2 regions of the Cellulomonas sp. PSBB021 genome follow, and region 2 is predicted to be linked to the other one. Evidence: riboswitches for the same ligand, from Rfam matches in the RefSeq annotation. Region 2 holds a riboswitch; the other holds the start of a gene.
What was found. Region 2 has a riboswitch for S-adenosylmethionine ahead of CBP52_RS14695 (methylenetetrahydrofolate reductase). Riboswitches for the same ligand answer to the same signal wherever they lie in the genome.
Positions count from the first base shown of each region.

Region 1 (3,197 bases), 840 kb from region 2:
CGCTCTACAACGGCACGGGCGAGCCCGGGAAGATCGACTCGGCCATCCACCCGACGCCCGTCGTCGGTGTGCTGGGCGTGCTCGACGACGTCGCGTCCGCGGTGCCGTCCGGCTGGACCGCGCCGGGCGTCTCGGTCTACCTGCTCGGCACCACGCGCGCCGAGCTCGACGGGTCCGCGTGGGCGGACGTCGAGCACGGTCATCTGGGCGGCGTGCCGCCGCGGGTCGACCTGGCCGCCGAGCGTGCGCTGGCCGCGGTGCTGCAGCACGCCGCGCGCGACGGCCTCGTCGACGCGGCGCACGACCTGTCCGAGGGCGGCCTGGTCCAGGCGCTCCTCGAGTCGTCGCTGCGGTTCGGCGTGGGTGTGCGCGTGTCCCTCGACGCGCTGTGCGAGCGGGACGGCCTCACGCCGTTCGAGGCGCTGTTCTCCGAGTCCACGGCACGCGCGCTCGTCGCGGTGCCGCGCTCGGAGGAGGTGCGCTTCGCGGACCTGTGCGTCGCGCGCGGCGTCCCCGCGCTCAAGCTCGGTCAGACCGCGGACGTCGCGTCCGACGACGAGGAGGCCGGTCCGGCCGTCGAGGTCGAGGGCCTGTTCGCGATCCCGCTGGCCGAGGCCCGCGAGGTGTTCGAGGCCACCCTCCCGCGCCACTTCGGCTGACCCCGCACCACCCCGGAGCCCCCGCACCCATCCGGCGCGGGGGCTTCGTCGTCCCCGACACCCAGCCCCCCGCACCCGACACCCGATACCCGACCGCCCCACCCCGCCGACCTCGCGCTTCCTCCGGCTCGGCCCCTCCAGAGCCGGAGCAACGACGGGGTCAGCGGAGGGGGCCTCGGTTGAGACCGCGCTTGCTCCGGCTCAGCTCCTTCGGACCCGGAGGAACCGCGGGGTCGGCGGGCGGGGGCGTGGGCGAGGTGGGGCAGCGGGGGCTCACACGGGGAACGAGATGGTCCAGATCGTGGGATCGGGATGAGTGGTCGTTGACACCGGCTCCCCGGCCGGCAGCGCGGTCCAGCCGCCGGCCGCGAACCGGTCGATGCCGCTCGTCGCGAACCTGGCCGAGACGTCGTCCTGGTGGTCGGCGAGGAAGCTGAGGGCGAGGGTCGTCGCACGCGAGACCGCGGGCCACGAGGACGACGAGGACGCGAGCGAGAACGCGAGCAGCGGCGGCTCGGCGGAGACCGAGATGACGGACGTCGCGGTGAACCCGACGGGTCGGCCGTCCGCGTCGCGCAGCGTCACGACGACGACGCCCGCGGGGTGGCCGCGGAACACGGCCTTGTACTCGTCGGGTGACAGGCGCGACTCGTGCGGCGCGTCGGTGTGCGGGCGGGCGACCGGCTCGGCGGTCATCGGGCTGCCTCCGCGAGGTCGAGGTCCGCGGCCGGCTGACCGACGGCGCGGCGCAGCGCGCCGCCGCCGCGCGCGAGCCAGGCTGCCACGGCGCGGTCGAGGCCGGTCGGGTCGGCGAGGTCGGCCTCGGTGACCGTGAGGGCGCGGGTCGGGACGACCGCGCCGAGCTCGACGAGCACGGGCCGCAGGTGGACCTCGCCGACGAGCGCGTGCGCCGGGTTGCCGGACACGACGAGGGGCACGACGACGACGCCGGCGAGCCCGTCAGGCCCGTACAGGTCGAGGAACGACTTCAGCAGGCCCGTGTAGGAGGCCTTGTGGACCGGGGTCGCGATCACCGCGACATCGGAGTCCGCCAGCGCGCCGAGCGCGGCGTCGACCTGGGGTCGCTGCCCGGCGAAGAGCTCGCCGGCGACGGTCACCAGGTCGACCGTGGTGGTGACCGTCCCGCCGACGTGGGCGGCGACGGCAAGCGCCGCGGCCCGGGCGGCCGCCAGGGTGCGCGATCCCTCGCGCGGGTTGCCCGCGACCACCACGACGGTGGGCTCGGGGTGGGTGTCAGGTGCGTGCGTGCTCATGGTCCCTCGCAATCGTTCCGTCACGTTTGCCGGCCCGTGGGCCGGCCAGGTCGTCCCCCGGAGCACCCCGCGCGTGACCGGGGTTGCCGACCAGCGAGCCGGGGCTTGGCGCTGGTTCTCGTGACCTCGGGAGGGGTATAGCAGCGGGTGCGAAAAGGGATACCAGATTGGTCGGAAATCTCGTCTGGTGGACGTCGCGGGGCCCCGCGCGCCAGCGGCACGCCGACCGCGGGGCGACGAGCGCCGCGCCGCGCAGCGACCCGCGGATGTCCACGGGTCGGGAGTCCTGCGCCCGACTGCCGGACGGCGTCTAGCCTGGGGCGTCCTCACATCCAGGCCACGCGGAGCAGAGCGGAGCCGAAAGACATGCAGGTGCAGCTGGAGCGTGCCCTCGAGCAGGTGCTCGCGCGCAACGCCGGGGAGCACGAGTTCCACCAGGCCCTCCACGAGGTGTTCGACAGCCTCGGGCCGGTGCTCGACCGCCACCCCGAGTACGTCGACGCCGCCGTCCTCGAGCGGCTGTGCGAGCCCGAACGGCAGATCATCTTCCGTGTCCCCTGGGTCGACGACTCGGGGACCGTGCAGATCAACCGGGGCTTCCGCGTCGAGTTCAACTCCGCACTCGGCCCGTACAAGGGCGGCCTGCGGTTCCACCCCTCGGTGTACCTCGGGATCGTGAAGTTCCTGGGCTTCGAGCAGGTCTTCAAGAACGCGCTGACGGGCATGCCGATCGGCGGCGGCAAGGGCGGCTCGGACTTCGACCCGCGCGGCAAGTCCGACGGCGAGGTCATGCGCTTCTGCCAGTCGTTCATGACGGAGCTGTACCGCCACATCGGCGAGTACACGGACGTGCCGGCCGGTGACATCGGCGTCGGCGGCCGTGAGATCGGCTACCTGTTCGGGCAGTACAAGCGCATCACCAACCGCTACGAGTCGGGGGTGCTCACGGGCAAGGGCCTCACCTGGGGCGGCTCGCTCGTCCGCAAGGAGGCGACCGGCTACGGCACGGTGCTCTTCGCGGAGAGCATGCTCCGGACGATCGGTGAGTCCTTCGACGGGCAGCGCGTGGTCGTCTCCGGTGCGGGCAACGTCGCGCTGTACGCGATCGAGAAGGCCCAGCAGCTGGGCGCGCACGTGGTCGGGTGCTCGGACTCGTCGGGCTACGTGCTCGACGAGAAGGGCATCGACCTGGACCTGCTGCGGCAGGTGCGCGAGGTCGAGCGCGGGCGCGTCTCGGTGTACGCCGAGCGTCGCGGCGCCGTGT
Region 1 covers NZ_CP021430.1:2,356,196-2,359,392, reverse strand. The annotation lists gene purL (phosphoribosylformylglycinamidine synthase subunit PurL) at 1-659, shown strand, start outside; gene CBP52_RS10775 (flavin reductase family protein) at 933-1,355, opposite strand; gene CBP52_RS10770 (NADPH-dependent FMN reductase) at 1,352-1,933, opposite strand; SAM riboswitch class IV at 1,951-2,059, opposite strand; gene gdhA (NADP-specific glutamate dehydrogenase) at 2,300-3,197, shown strand, end outside.
Region 1: another riboswitch for S-adenosylmethionine. It lies ahead of CBP52_RS10770 (NADPH-dependent FMN reductase); the one in region 2 lies ahead of CBP52_RS14695 (methylenetetrahydrofolate reductase).

Region 2 (3,197 bases):
TCCGCGACCGGGCGCGTGCCGACGTACGAGAACGTCGTCTCCGGGCCGATCTCCGGGACGAGGTAGTGGTAGTTGGTGTCGAACCACTTGGTCATCTCGAGCGGCAGGTCGTCGCCACGGCCGCGCGCGACCGTCGAGTACGCCGCGAGGTCGAGCGTGCCGTCCTCACCGACGAGGTCCGCGAAGCGCGCGGGGATCGCGCCGACGACCGCGGTCGCGTCGAGCACCTGGTCGTAGAAGGAGAACGCGCTCGGGATCGCGGCCGTGTCCTTCGGCAGGCCGAGCTCGACGAGGCGCTCGCGCGTCCGGCGGCGCAGCGCCGCGGCGGTCGCCTCGACCTCGTCGGCCGTGGACCTCCCGGCCCAGAAGGCCTCCACGGCCTTCTTGAGCTCGCGGCGCGGCCCGATGCGCGGGTAGCCGAGCACGGAGCCGGTCGGGAACTGCGGGGTCTCGCTCATGGGGTCCAGCCTTCGTGTCGTGGTGGTGCGGGGTTCGGGGGACGTGGGCGCCGACCTCAGCGGGTCGAGCCGTCCAGCTGCGCGCCCTCGAGCAGGTCGAGCGCGGCCTCGTGCTTGTTGTACGTGTAGAGGTGCACGCCGGGTGCGCCGCCGTCGAGGACGCCCTTGACGAGGTCGACACCCGCGCGGGTGCCGATGCGGTGCGCCGCCGACGCGTCGTCCGCGGAGCCGAGCGCATCGAGCAGGTCGCGCGGCACCGGGACACCCGTGAGCTCCTGCGTGCGCAGCAGCCGGGCCGGGTCGGTCAACGGGATGATCCCGGGGATGATCGGGATGACCACGCCCGCTGCGCGCGCCTCGGCCACCAGGCCCAGGTACGACTCGGCGTCGTAGAACACCTGCGTGATCGCGAAGTCCGCACCCGCCTCCTGCTTGGCGAGCAGCGACGCGACGTCCTGCGCGCGCGTGCCGCCCGTCGCCGCGTTGCCGCGCGGGAACGCGGCGACCGCGACCGACAGCGGCCGCACCCGCGCACGCACGGCCTGCGCCGGGCTCGCACCGCAGCGGCGGGACTCGATGTCCCGCAGCAGACCGACGAGCGCGCTCGCGGTCTCCAGGCCGTCCGGGTGGGCCTGCCAGTCGGCCTGGCCCGCGGGGGGGTCGCCGCGCAGCGCCAGGAACGAGCGCACGCCCTCGTCGAGGAACTCCTCGACGATCGTCGTGATCTCGTCGCGGCTCGTGCCCACGCACGTGAGGTGCGCGATCGGGGACAGCGACGTCTCGCGCAGCAGCCGCGAGACGAACGCGCGCGACGTCTCGCGCGTCCTGCCCGAGGCGCCGTACGTGACCGAGACGAAGTCCGGGTGCACGGCCTCGAGCTGGCGCACGGTCTCCCACAGGCGCGGCGCGGCCTGCGGGTTGCGCGGCGGGAAGAACTCGAACGAGAGCGTCGGGCGGTCGAGCGTGCCGAGCGGTCGCGGGTCGGCGGCCACGTGCGCGCCGGTCGGGACGCCGGGGCGCGCCGCGCTGCTCGCACCGTCGGCGCGCGCGTCGTCGAGCCGCGGCTGCGCCGCGGGCGGGTTCACGGTCGCCGCGCTCACGCCGGCGGGCCGTTCAGACACTGGGTCTGCGACATGTCCACTCCATCGGTCCTGGCGGAAGCACCCACACCCTCGTCGCGGAGGGGGGTTGCTGCGGCGTCGACGAGCCAGGTCTCTCGGCCGCTCTGGATGGTTGCCGTGATCGTAGGCCGGAAGCCCACATGCTGACCACGACTTCTCACGTTGCGAGACGGGCGGGCCGCCCAGCGGACGCGTCGCCGGAGACACGCAGATCAGGCGGGGAGGAGGCTCCGCGGGTCAGGCCAGCGGACGCGGGCGCTGGTGCGGGATCTCGCCCCACGGCTGGGTGCCCGTCACCGTCGACAGCAGACCGGCCTCGACCGCCTGCAGGACCTGCGCGTCCGGCGGGACCGACCCGCCCAGCGCCTCCCGCGCACCGCGGACGGCGTCCAGGCCGCCGTCGTGGTCGGGCATGTCGGTCATGCGCAGGACTGTAACCGCCGCGCACGATCAGGCGAAGTCCCCACGGCCGGATCACCCGAGGGGAGCACGTCCCGGGGTCCTCCGAGCGGGCGGCACCCGGACGGCCGGACGCCGCGGGCAATCGCATGACCCGTCCCGGCCGACGTGCGCTGACCTGCGGATCTGCTCTCGCGACGGGTCACCCGAACGCCACGGCCTACCGCAACGGCCTCCGCGCCCGCCGGGGGACTTCACCCACGCACCGACGGGCAGGCCGCCAGGTGGTCGTCGACGAGCCCGCACGCCTGCATCGCCGCGTACGCCGTCGTCGGTCCGACGAACCGGAAGCCGAGCGACTTGAGCTCGCGCGCGAGCGCGCGGGACTCGGGCGTCACCGCGGGCACGTCCGCCCACGACGCGGGGCGCACGTGCTGCGTCCGGTCCGGCGCGAACGACCAGAAGAGCGCGTCGAGCGTGCGGCCCGCCGCGTGCAGCGCGAGCAGTGCGCGCGCGTTCGCCACGGTCGCCTCGATCTTCTGCCTGTTGCGCACGATGCCCGTGTCCGCCAGCAGCCGTTCGACGTCGTGCTTGTCGTACCCGGCGACGACCTGCGGGTCGAACCCCGCGAACGCGGCCCGGAACGACTCACGCTTGCGCAGCACCGTGATCCACGACAGCCCCGACTGGAACCCCTCGAGCGCGATCCGCTCGAACAACGCCTCCTCGCCGTGCACCGGCACGCCCCACTCCTCGTCGTGGTAGCGCTCGTACAGCGGGTCCCCGTCCCCGAAGCACCGCCCGGTCACGGGCGCCGGAGCGGTCGCGGCCGCCAGCGGGGTGTCGACCGTCACGGTGTCGTCCATGCGGTCGAGTCTGCCGTCTCCCGCCCACGCGCGGCAGACCCCGCGCGCCCCCTGTGGACGACAGGTCGTCAGCCGAACCCCCCGTTCCCGCCGTCGGCCCGGCCCCGCTCCCAGACCCCGACGTCGTGGTTGCTACGGCTCAGACGCGCCGTTCCCGGAGCATCCGCGGGGGCGGCGACCGGCCACCTCGGCCTTTCACGGTGGAGGCTGACGTCAGAGTCTCGCAGGGAAAGGTGCCTTGACCTGAACATCAGACGTACGTTTTGCCACGGCATGCGATGGAGCTCCGCTATGGTGCGATTCGAGTGCCTCGCCGGGGCGAGGCGCATAAGCAGGGGAAAGAGTCTCGCAAT
Region 2 covers NZ_CP021430.1:3,198,513-3,201,709, forward strand. The annotation lists gene metE (5-methyltetrahydropteroyltriglutamate--homocysteine S-methyltransferase) at 1-458, opposite strand, end outside; gene CBP52_RS14695 (methylenetetrahydrofolate reductase) at 515-1,558, opposite strand; SAM riboswitch class I at 1,598-1,694, opposite strand; gene CBP52_RS14700 (hypothetical protein) at 1,817-2,002, opposite strand; gene CBP52_RS14705 (DNA-3-methyladenine glycosylase I) at 2,233-2,844, opposite strand; gene CBP52_RS14710 (hypothetical protein) at 3,136-3,197, shown strand, end outside.